2 regions of the Variovorax sp. DAIF25 genome follow, and region 1 is predicted to be linked to the other one. Evidence: riboswitches for the same ligand, from Rfam matches in the RefSeq annotation. Region 1 holds a riboswitch; the other holds the start of a gene.
The links. A riboswitch is a leader RNA that binds a small molecule or an ion and turns the genes downstream of it on or off. The one in region 1 is predicted to bind ZMP and ZTP.
Positions count from the first base shown of each region.

Region 1 (5,718 bases):
TGAACTACCTGCGCGGCGAGCGCCGAAACGAAGCCTCGTTCGCGGGCGGCCGCTTCCGCGTGCGCGACTCGGTGATGGGCGATGTCGCGCATGCGGCCCCGGTGTACGTCGGCGCGCCCGATCCCGCCCCGCGCGAGGCCGGCTACCCGGCGTTCCTCGCCACGCATCGCCAGCGCGAGCCCGCGGTCTATCTGGGTGCCAACGACGGCATGCTGCATGCCTTCTCGGCGCGCACGGGCGAGGAGCTTTTCGGCTACGTCCCGCGACTGCTGTTTCCCGCGCTGGGCCAGCTCGCGCAGCCCGGTGGCGCGCATCGCGCCTATGTCGACGGCACGCCCACGGTGGCCGAGGCGCGCATGGCGAACGGCCCGTGGAAGAGCGTGCTGGTCTCGGGCCTGGGCGCGGGCGCCACCGGTGTCTTCGCGCTCGATGTCAGCGATCCGCGGGCCTTCTCGGCCGACAAGGTGCTGTGGGAGTTCGGCAGTGCCGACGACCTCGACATGGGCCACCTGATGCAGCCGCCGCGTATCCTGAAGTTCCGCACCAAAGCCGCGACGGCGGGCCGCCCGGCCACCCATGCCTGGTTCGCGGTCGTGCCCTCGGGCTTCAACAACCGCAACTCCGAGAAACGCGCCGCGCTGTTCCTGCTGTCGCTCGACAAGCCGGCCGGAACGCCCTGGCGGCGCGGTCTCGACTATCACAAGATCCTGCTGCCCCGGCCCGCCGCTGACAGCCTGGTCAATGCGCTCGCGAGCGCGCCCGGCGACCATGCGGCCGACGACGGAACGGTCCGCTGGCTCTATGCCGGCGATACCCAGGGCAATCTGTGGAAGTTCGACTTCGAGCGCGATGCGCCCTGGAGCGAGGCCAACGCGCTCGGCTTCGGCGGTGCGCCGCTGATGGTCGCGATGGACGGCGGCGCGGGCAGCCGGCGCCAGCCGATCACGGTGCCGCCGGAAGTGGGGCTCGGGCCCGGCGGCGGTGGCATCGTGTTGTTCGGCACCGGTCAGTTCGTCGAGCCGGCGGACCTCGGCGCCTCGCGGCGCGGCGTCCAGACCGTGTATGCGGTGCAGGACACGGGCACGCCGATCCGTGCGGGCGAGGCGCGGACCCAATTGGCGTCGCGGCAGGCACGGCCCATCGAGGGCGGGCTGACGGCCATCGAGGGCCAGGCTTTCGTCTACGGCGCCTTCGACCGCGCGACGACACGGCGGCGCGGCTGGTACCTCGACCTGCCGGCGTCGCGCGACCAGGGCGAGCGCCAGGTCGAGCGGTCCGTGCTGGCCGACGGCCGCCTGTTCTTCAACACGCTGATTCCGCCGCAGGCGGCCTGCGGCGAAGGCGGTGGGCGCAATTGCGCCGTGGACGCGATGACCGGCCTGTCCAAGGGCGGCACCTGCGCGCCCTCGGAGGCGGGGCTGCTCGGTGCGCCTTTCGTGGTCCAGCAGGGCGATGCGTCCTACGGTGCCGCCGATCCGGCCGGTCGGCGCGTCGAGACGCGGCGGCTCTCGGTCCTCAGCCCCGGCACCCGCAAGGGCACGGCGGTGTCGGTCGCGCAGCCGCCCGACGGTGCCACGGTGTCGCGCCGCGCCGGCCGTCTCAACTGGCGCCAGGTGCCGGACCCGCAAAGGACACGGCCATGATCTCCCGCCACGGCCATCGAGCGGGCGCGGCCCTCGGATGGAGCCTGGTCGAAGTGCTGATCGCGCTCGCGATCGTCGCCATCCTCGCGGCCATCGCCTTTCCCTCCTACGTCGATGCGGTGCACCGGGGCTGGCGCGCCGAGGCGCGGTCGGCGCTGCTCGCGCAGATGCAGCAGCAGGAGCGCCACTTCACCGTCGATGGCCACTACCGGCGCTACGAAGGCGATTCCGCCGAGAGCGGGCAGGGCGGCAAGTACCTCGTGCGCAGCGAGCACTGCGACGGCCAGCGCAGCCTCGACGACTGCCTGCGGCTCTCGGCGCGGCTCAAGCCCGGCTTCTCGGACCCGCCGGTCGGCAACCTGTGGCTGGACAGCACGGGCGGCCGCGGCTGCGATGGCGCGCAGCGTGCGCGGTGCTGGCAATGAAGCGCGCGGGACGCTCGCGCGGGCTCACGCTGATCGAGCTGCTCACCGTGATCGCCATCGTCGCCATCCTGGCCGCCGTCGGCGTGCCGGGTTTTCGCGCGCTGCTGCTCCATCAGAGGCTGGCAGCCGCATCGCAGGCCTTCGTGGCAGCGCTCGGGATGGCGCGGATCGAGGCGATCCGACGGGGCGAGCCGGTCAGCGTGCTGGCCGAAGGCGGCGCGGGCTGGGATGCGGGCTGGGTGGTGGTGGCCGATGCCGGTGGCGACCACGCACCGCGCGTGCTGCGTCGCTTCGACGGGCTGCCGCCGGGCATCGCGGTCGACCGGGAACTGGGCGGCGGGTTGGCGCAAGGGGTGCACTACGACGGCAACGGCTTCTCGCGGCGGGTGCGCCATGCGGGCTTCGGCGCGGGCTGCCTCGCGTTCAGGGCCGAGACGGGGCGGCGCGCGGCCATCGTCCTCTCGGCGTCGGGGCGGGCCCGCAGTTGCAACCCCGACCGGGCGGGGGAATGCGGAACGGGTGTGTGCGGGCAGGGCGGCGGGTAGCGGCCGTCCCTCGGCCCGGCGTTGACACGCCGCGGCTCAAATGTCGCGCAGCAACTGACGGAACTCGTCCACGTCCTCGAAGCTGCGATAGACCGAGGCGAAGCGCACGTAGGCCACCTTGTCGAGCTTCTTGAGTTCGCGCATCACGAGTTCGCCGACCTTGGTCGACTCGATTTCGCGCAGGCCGCTGGCGAGCAGCTTCTGTTCGATGCGCAGCAGCGCGTTGTCGATCTGCTCGATGCTCACCGGCCGCTTGCGCAGCGCCAGCATCATCGAGGCGCGGACCTTGGTCGAGTCGAAGTCGGCGCGGCTGCCATCCTTCTTCACGACGACCGGGAAGTTGACGTCGGGGCGCTCGTAGGTGGTGAAGCGCTTGTCGCAGGCACCGCACTGGCGGCGCCTGCGCACGAAGTCGGCGTCTTCCGAAACGCGGGTCTCGACGACCTGCGTTTCGAGATGACCGCAAAAAGGGCATTTCATGCGGTCAGGGCTTCTTCTTCGGGGTCAGCGGTAGACCGGGAAGCGGCTGGTCAGCGCGTGGACCTTGGCGCGCACGGCGTCGATGTTCGCGGCATCGCGCGGGTTCTCGAGCACGTCGGCGATCAGGTTCGCGGTGATGCGGGCCTCTTCGTCCTTGAAGCCGCGCGTGGTCATGGCCGGCGTGCCGACACGCACGCCGCTGGTCACCATCGGCTTCTCGGGGTCGTTGGGGATCGCGTTCTTGTTGATGGTCATGTGGGCGCTGCCCAGCACGGCCTCGGCTTCCTTGCCGGTGATGCCCTTGGCGCGCAGGTCGACCAGCATCACGTGGCTTTCGGTGCGTCCGCTCACGATGCGCAGGCCGCGCTGCGTGAGCGTTTCGGCCACGATCTGGGCATTCTTGACCACCTGTTGCTGGTAGGCCTTGAACTCGGGCGACAGCGCTTCCTTGAAGGCCACCGCCTTGGCGGCGATCACGTGCATCAGCGGGCCGCCTTGCAGGCCCGGGAAGATCGCGCTGTTGATCGCCTTCTCGTGCTGCGACTTCATCAGGATGATGCCGCCGCGCGGGCCGCGCAGGCTCTTGTGGGTGGTCGAGGTCACGATGTCGGCGTGCGGCACCGGGTTCGGGTAGACGCCCGCGGCCACCAGGCCGGCGTAGTGGGCGATGTCGACCATGAAGATCGCGCCGACGTCCTTGGCCACCTTGGCGAAGCGCTCGAAATCGATGCGCAGCGAGTAGGCCGAGGCGCCCGCGATGATCAGCTTGGGCTGGTGCTCGTGCGCCTTGCGTTCCATCGCGTCGTAGTCGATGGCTTCGTTGGCGTCCAGGCCGTAGCTCACCACGTTGAACCACTTGCCGCTCATGTTGAGCGGCATGCCGTGGGTCAGGTGGCCGCCTTCGGCCAGGCTCATGCCCATGATGGTGTCGCCGGGCTTCAGGAAGGCCAGCAGCACGGCCTCGTTGGCCGACGCGCCGCAATGGGGCTGCACGTTGGCCGCTTCGGCGCCGAAGATCTGCTTCACGCGGTCGATGGCCAACTGCTCGGCCACGTCGACGTGCTCGCAGCCGCCGTAGTAGCGTTTGCCCGGGTAGCCCTCGGCGTACTTGTTGGTGAGCTGCGAGCCCTGCGCGGCCATGACGGCCGGCGAGGCGTAGTTCTCGCTCGCGATCAGCTCGATGTGGTGTTCCTGGCGCGCGTTTTCGGCCTGGATGGCAGCCCAGATTTCGGGATCGGTCTGTTCGACCAGGATGTTGCGTTGGTACATGGCAGTCCTTTGAAGACGAGGTCCTTGTTCTTCAACCAAACAAGGGCTGCCCAGGCGAACGGCTGATCGCCTGCGCGTCTGGAGCGACGTCGCAGGCGGTACGCTTCCCAGTGGTAGTCCACGTCAGCGCGGGTGCCTTGTCGGCACCGCGCCTATCGCCAGTCGCGTACCCGGTCGAGTGTAGCGGATCGGACCGGCCCGGCGGCGGGCGAAAGGAGATTCAGGACACGGCCGACAGCAGCGCCACCTTGGGCGGCGTGGGGCCGTTGGCCGGCTCGGTCGCCTCGTCGGGCTTGGCCGGGGCCACCACCGGCAGGGGCAGCGGCTGCGGACGCAGCACCGGCGGCGTCGGCGCGAACGGCGAGGGCGCGCGGCCGCTGGCCACCTGCAGCAGGCGCTCGCGCTCGGCCATCACCTTGCCGGCATAGCCGCCGTCGTCCTCGAGGTTGGCCGCGCCCACGTAGTAGCGCAGGCCGCCTTCGAGCGAACCGGCGCGGGCGATGCATTCCTGCAGCACCTTCACGCCGACCCGCATGTTGGTCACGGGGTCGAAGGCGGTCAGCGTGCCGCCGGCCGGCTCGTACTTGTCGCCGTGCACGCGAGTCATGACCTGCATCAGGCCCTGCGCGCCGACCTGGCTCTGCGCGAACGGGTTGAAGCTGGACTCGACCGCCATGATCGCGAGGATCAGCGTCGGATCGAGCTTGGTGTGCTTGCCGATGTTGTAGGCCTCGGCCACGAGCACGCTCAGCGGCTCGGCCGCGACGCGGTACTTCTTGCTGAGCCAGTAAGCCACGGCGGCCTGCTGCTTGGGCAGGTCGCCGGGGCTCGCGGCCGTCGTGCGCTCGATCGCGGTCGGCTCGAGGTCGGTGGCTTCGGGCGCGGGTTTGCGCGACTGCAGCCAGCCCATGAGCTGTTCCTCGCCTTGATGGCGCAGGTCGGGCCGCGCCACGAGGGCGAGGACCGCGAACACGATGGCCAGGCCCAGCAGGGCGAAACCGTTGTGCGTGATTTCAAAAAAGCCGTCTGCCACATCGGACACGAAGGTCCTCAGCCCGCGGGCCGTGGCATCAAACGCCTTGTTCATCGCTCTTCCTTTCTGTGCGGCACCTGTCGCAGCGCCGGGAAGGGCGATGGGATGGAGGCAGCGGCGCTTGGATTGGTACCAATCAGATTCCGCGCTCAGGGGGATAAGGTGCGCGGCCGTCTGATCAAGCCGGGGGGAGTCGGCAGCGGATACAGGGTGGTTCCGTCGCGTCGGGCGATCGGAGCAGGCGGGATTCTATCGTTGCTAAATACCCGGTCAAGCATAAGGAATTCAGTCTTAATTCTTAAAAGTGTCGAACAAATGTTTCA
Region 1 is NZ_CP136636.1:4,389,584-4,395,301, reverse strand. It holds gene R0232_RS20380 (pilus assembly protein) at 1-1,643, shown strand, start outside; gene R0232_RS20375 (type IV pilin protein) at 1,640-2,068, shown strand; gene R0232_RS20370 (GspH/FimT family pseudopilin) at 2,065-2,613, shown strand; gene nrdR (transcriptional regulator NrdR) at 2,650-3,093, opposite strand; gene glyA (serine hydroxymethyltransferase) at 3,118-4,362, opposite strand; ZMP/ZTP riboswitch at 4,404-4,538, opposite strand; gene R0232_RS20355 (lytic transglycosylase domain-containing protein) at 4,583-5,449, opposite strand.

Region 2 (5,718 bases), on a different replicon from region 1:
ACGACGCAGCGTGCTCAAGCGGCCACGCGCTCCGCCGCCTCCAGCGTCTGCGAGATCAACGTCGAGATCGTCATCGGCCCCACGCCGCCCGGCACCGGCGTGAGCGCCGCGCAGCGCTCGAACAGCCCCTCGGTCTCGATGTCGCCGACGCCGCCCTCGTGGTAGCCGGCATCGATGACGATGGCGCCGTCGCGGATCCAGTCGCTGCGGATGAAGCGCGGCCGGCCGACGGCGCCGACGATCACCTCGGCGCGCCGCACCTCGTCGGCGAGGTTCGCGGTCTTCGAGTGGCACACGGTCACCGTCGCATCGGCGTTCAGCAGCATCATCGCCAGCGGCTTGCCGAGGATCGGGCTGCGGCCGACCACCACCGCGCGCTTGCCGGCGACGCCGATGCCGTAGTGCGCGAGCAGCCGCATGATGCCCGCGGGCGTCGCCGAGCCGAAGGCCGGCTGGCCCAATGCCATCCGGCCGAAGCCGTGGCTGGTGACGCCGTCCACGTCCTTGCGGATCGCGATGCGGTCGAAGCACTGCCGCTCGTCCACCTGCCCGGGCACCGGATGCTGCAGCAGGATGCCGTGCACCTGTTCGTCGGCGTTCAGCGCATCGATCTCGCGCAGCACGTCCGCCGTGGTCGCGCGCGCATCGAGCGTCACGACGCGCGAGTCCATGCCGACGCGGCGGCAGGCATTGCCTTTCATCCGCACGTAGGTCGCGGACGAGGGATCGTCGCCGACCAGGAGGGTCGCGAGGATGGGGGTGCGTTCGCCGTTCCTCGCCTTCAATGCGAAGACCCGCTGTCGCAGCGCCTCCTCGTTCGCGGTGGCGACCGACTTGCCGTCGAGCAGGATGCAGGGCGTCGGGGCGGTCATCGCGCACCTCCGGAGCGGAGGGGCGAAAGCCGTGGAAGCCAAAGGATGCGCCGGTGCGGCGCGGACATGCGGACACTCATCGTCGGAACTCCTGAAAAGACGACAGACATGCCCAGGCGATCGGCGTGACGATGGCCGCGTTCCCTGATGGTGCTCCATCCGTTCGCCAGTTGCGCGGCGACGCGATTATCGGACAGCGGCCGTGCTGCCCCTCTTCGAGGAAGGCCGCCTAGGCCTTCGGCCCCTCGTCGCGCAACCGCCGCCACAGCGTCGAGCGGCTGATGCCGAGAATGGCGCAGGCCTGGCCCTGGTCGCCCTGGACCGACTGCAGCACCTCGCGCACCCGTTGCCGCTCCGCGGCCGTGCGCGCCCCCTTGAGCAGGCGATTGCGCGCAGGCGCCGGGCGTGCCTGCGTGCATTCGGCGAACACCTCGAGCAGCCGGGCGCGGTCCAAGCGGCCTTCGGGCGCCAGGTAGCCGTGGCAGGCCAGCAGGCGCTCGACGAGGTTCTCCAGTTCGCGCACATTGCCGGGCCAGCCGTAGCCCGCGGCCAGCTCCAGCAAGGCGGCGAGCCAGGCCGACGCCTGGTCCGCGGGCACACCCGCCGCGGGCGCGCGGCGCGCCATCAGGCCGGCGGCCAGGGGCGCGATATCGGCGCCGCGTTCGCGCAGCGGTGGCGTCTCGATGCGCAGCACCGCGAGCCGGTAGTACAGATCGCGCCGGAACAGGCCACGCTCCACCTGGGCCGCCAGGTCGGCATGGGTGGCCGCGATCACGCGCAGGTCGACCGGCACCGCCGCGGTGGCGCCCACGCGCAGCACCTCCCGCTCCTGCAGCACGCGCAGCAACCGGGTCTGCAGCGCCAAGGGCATGTCCCCGATCTCGTCGAGGAACAGGGTGCCCGTGTGGGCGGCCTCGATCAGGCCGGTCTTGCCGCCGCGCCGCGCACCGGTGAAGGCGCCTTCCTCGTGGCCGAACAGCTCGCTCTCGAGCAGGCTCTCTCCCAGCGCCGCGCAGTTCACGGCCAGAAAGGGCTGGGTGGCGCGCCGGCTCGCGCTGTGGATGCCCTGGGCCACCAGTTCCTTGCCGGTGCCGCTCTCGCCGACGATGAGCACGGTGGCGTCGCTGGCCGCGCACTGCCGCGCCAGCTCGCGCACGCGCCGTGCCGCGGCGCTGTCGCCCGCGAAGGCCTCGATCCGGTAGCGCGTGGGCGCGCCGCGTTGCCGCTGGTTGGCGCGCAGGTGGCGGTCGGCGCGCTGGATCACGGCGGGGTCGCGGCACACCAGCAGCGCGCCGGTGACCTCGCCGCTCTCGACGATGGGCGCGCGCCGCACGACCAGGGTGCGCATGCCGATCTGCAGCACCTCCTCGACCGGGGCCTCGCCCAGGCGCAAGGTGGCGCCGAGGTCCAGCACGGGCTCCACCTCGCTCAGCACGCGGCCGACCAGCTCCGCCACGGAAGCGCCGAGCAGCTGCGCCATGGCCGGGTTCAGCGCCTCGATGCGCTGGCGCAGGTCGACCGCGACCACGCCGTCCTGCAACTGGCCGAGGATGGTGCCGAGCCGCTCATGGCGCGCGCGCTCGGCATGGCCGTGGCGCGCCAGGTGGAGGGCGTCCTGCAGCGCCTGGCGCACGGCGTCCTCGGAATACATCAGCACGCTGGCGATGCCGGCCTGCTCGGCCAGGTCGGCCACCAGCCCGGGCGACACCACGGCCTCGATGCCGGCGGCGCGCAGGGCCTCCACGCAGGCCGGCGCGTCCTCCGCGCCGCAGTAGCTGAACTGCGCGATGCCCATGCCGAACAGGGCGTCGAGCTGCGCCAGGTGCTCCGACGGACCGTCGAACGACACCAGGCCCACGCGCGGCGAGAGGGCGCGCGCCGCGGCCAATGCGCGCATCAGGTCGAAGCCGCGCACCTCCACGATGGCCACCGGAATGTCCAGGTGCCGGCGCAGCCATTCGCCGCTGGCGCCCGCGGCCACCACCGCGTCGACGGGGCGCCGGGCATGCAGCGCGCGCACGGCCGCCACGGCATCGTCGAAGGCCTGCCCGACCAGCTCGACCTGTGCCTGCCCGGCCACCTCCGGTATCAGCCGCGCCAGCACGCGGCCCAGGCGGTGGCGGGCCACGGCCACGATATGCAGCGGCCGCGGCGTGACGGGGGAATGAGGGCTCGGGGCGGCGGGCAATGTATTCATTTCAATGGATTTCATTGTCTCATTCATGAAATCAGATTGAAATCCAAACCCGGACGAGCACCCGCCGAGGCAGCGCGAATTCCTTTCGAATCAATGACTTGGCAACGAGGGGAGCGCCCTTCGGGCCGATGGCACAGCGCTTGCGCAAACCCCGGTTCCAAGCTCAAAAACCAGGAGACCTCCGTGCACTTCCATCGCCTTTCCACCATCGCCTGCACGACCGCCGCCGCGCTGGCGTGCGCCTTGCCCCTGGCCGCGCAGGCCCAGGCCTGGCCCGCCAAGTCCATCCGCTTCGTCGTGCCGTTCGCGGCGGGCGGCGCCAACGACCTGTTGGCGCGCTCGGCGGCCGAAGGGGCGGCCAAGGTGCTGGGCCAGCCGGTCATCATCGACAACCGTCCCGGCGCGGGCGGCTCGCTCGGCGCCGACCTGGTGGCGCGCAGCGCGCCCGACGGCTACACCTTCCTGATCAGCGCCGCGGGCGTGATCTCCAACAGCATGATCAAGAAGTCCCTGCCGTTCAAGGACGAGGACCTGGTGCCGGTGGTCATGATCGGCCTGGCGCCCTCGGTGATCGTGGTGCCCAAGTCGGCCCCGTACGACAACCTGCGCGACTTCGTCGAGGCCTCGAAGAAGGGCGCGGGCTTCAACTTCGCGACCGCGGGCACAGGCAGCACGCCGCACTTCGTGGCCGAGATGCTCAACGTGAAGTACGGTGCGAAGCTGCAGGCCGTGCCGTACAAGAGCGGCTCGGAGAGCACGACCGCCGTGCTGGGCGGGCAGGTCGAGGGCACCTCCGAGGCCAGCATCATCGCGTTGCCGCACATCCGGGGCGAGGGCAAGTTCAAGCCGCTGGCCACCACCTGGACCCAGCGCATCTCGGCCTACCCGCAACTGCCCACGGCCGTCGAGCAGGGCTTCCCCGAGGTGCAGATCGCGCACTGGGCCGGCCTGCATGCGCCGCGCGGCACGCCCAACGACATCCTGGACAAGCTCGCCGCCGCCGTCGACAAGGCCATGCGCGATCCCGCCACCGTGGCCAAGCTCCAGGGCCTGGGCATCGAGCCCGTCGGCGGCACGCGCCAGGAGTTCGTGAAGTTCACCGATGCCGAGCGCAAGCGCCTGGGCGAGATCGTCAAGGCGGCCCGGATGCAGGAGAAGTGAGCGCACCGCGGGTTCTCCTTTCTTTTCCTTCCAGCCGATCCATGAATACCAAGCAACAACTGCGCGCCCTGGCGCAGGCCCGCCGCGGCGTCATCGTTCCGGGCGCCTTCAATGCCCTGTCGGCCCGCGTCGCCGAGGACCTGGGCTTCGAGGCGATCTACATCACCGGCGCCGGCGTCACCAACATGTGGTTCGGCCTGCCGGACCAGGGCTTCGTGGGCCTGGCCGAGATGGCCGACCACACGGCGCGCATCCGCGATGCGGTGCGCGTGCCGCTGATCGTCGATGCCGACACCGGCTTCGGCAACGCGCTCAACGTGCGCCATGCGGTGCGCACCCTCGAGCGCGCGGGCGCCGACTGCATCCAGCTCGAGGACCAGATCGCACCCAAGCGCTGCGGCCACTTCGAGGGCAAGGCCGTCATCTCGACGGAGGAGGCCGTGAGCAAGATCAAGGCGGCCGTCGATGCGCGGCAGGACCCCGACCTGCTGATCCTGGCGCGCACCGACGCCTGTGCCGTGCTGGGTTTCGAAGCCGCGATCGAGCGCGCGCAGAAGTTCGCCGAGGCCGGCGCCGACATCCTGTTCGTCGAGGCGGTCACCAGCGCCGAGCAGATCCGCGCCCTGCCGCAGCGCCTCGACCGGCCGCAGCTCATGAACATGGTGATCGGCGGCAAGACGCCCGTCTTCGGCGCCGAGGACCTCGGCGGCATGGGCTATGGCCTCGTGCTGTACGCGAACGCCGCGCTGCAGGGCGCCGTGGTCGGCATGCAGAAGGCGCTCACGGTGCTGCGCGATGCGAGGCGGCTCGAGGAAGATCCCGCGCTGGTCGCTCCGTTCGCCGAGCGCCAGCGGCTGGTGGGCAAGCCCGCGTGGGATGCGCTCGAGCGCCGCTACACATGAGGCGGCCGCTCGGGCGTTGACGGGTGCGAGCCCTTCATCGCTGCCCGGACGCGAACAGCTCCAGGTGCCCGCTGCGCAGCTGGAACTTCTGCACCTTGCCCGTTGGCGTCATCGGCAGCGCGTCGACGAAGCGGATCGACTTCGGCACCTCGAAGCGGCCCAGGCGCTCGCGGCAGAAGGCCAGCAGCTCGTCCTCGCCGCAGGCCTCGGCGGCGGGGCGCCGCACCACGAAGGCCGCGACCGCCTCGCCCCAGTGCGGATGCGGCAGGCCCACCACGGCCGCGGCGCCGACCGCGGGATGGGCCAGCAGCACCGCCTCGAGCTTGATGCTCGAGACGTTCTCGCCGCCGGACTTGATCATGTCCTTCTTGCGGTCGAGGAACAGCATCTGCCCGTCGGCCTCGAACATGCCGATGTCGCCCGTGTGGTGCCAGCCGAAGCGGCGCGCCGCGGCCGTCGCCTCGGGGTCCTTGAGGTAGCCGAGGAAGACGTTGGGGCCGCGATGGACGATCTCGCCGATCTCGCCCGGCCCGAGCAGCCGGCCGTCGTCGTCCATCACCGCGGTCTCGACGCCCGCCACCGACAT
Region 2 is NZ_CP136637.1:420,276-425,993, forward strand. It holds gene R0232_RS35985 (tetrahydrofolate dehydrogenase/cyclohydrolase catalytic domain-containing protein) at 15-872, opposite strand; ZMP/ZTP riboswitch at 976-1,056, opposite strand; gene prpR (propionate catabolism operon regulatory protein PrpR) at 1,102-3,069, opposite strand; gene R0232_RS35995 (tripartite tricarboxylate transporter substrate binding protein) at 3,277-4,230, shown strand; gene R0232_RS36000 (isocitrate lyase/PEP mutase family protein) at 4,272-5,132, shown strand; gene R0232_RS36005 (class I adenylate-forming enzyme family protein) at 5,167-5,718, opposite strand, start outside.
Region 2: it holds a riboswitch for ZMP and ZTP, as region 1 does, so the genes downstream of both, R0232_RS35985 (tetrahydrofolate dehydrogenase/cyclohydrolase catalytic domain-containing protein) here and glyA (serine hydroxymethyltransferase) in region 1, are expected to answer to the same signal.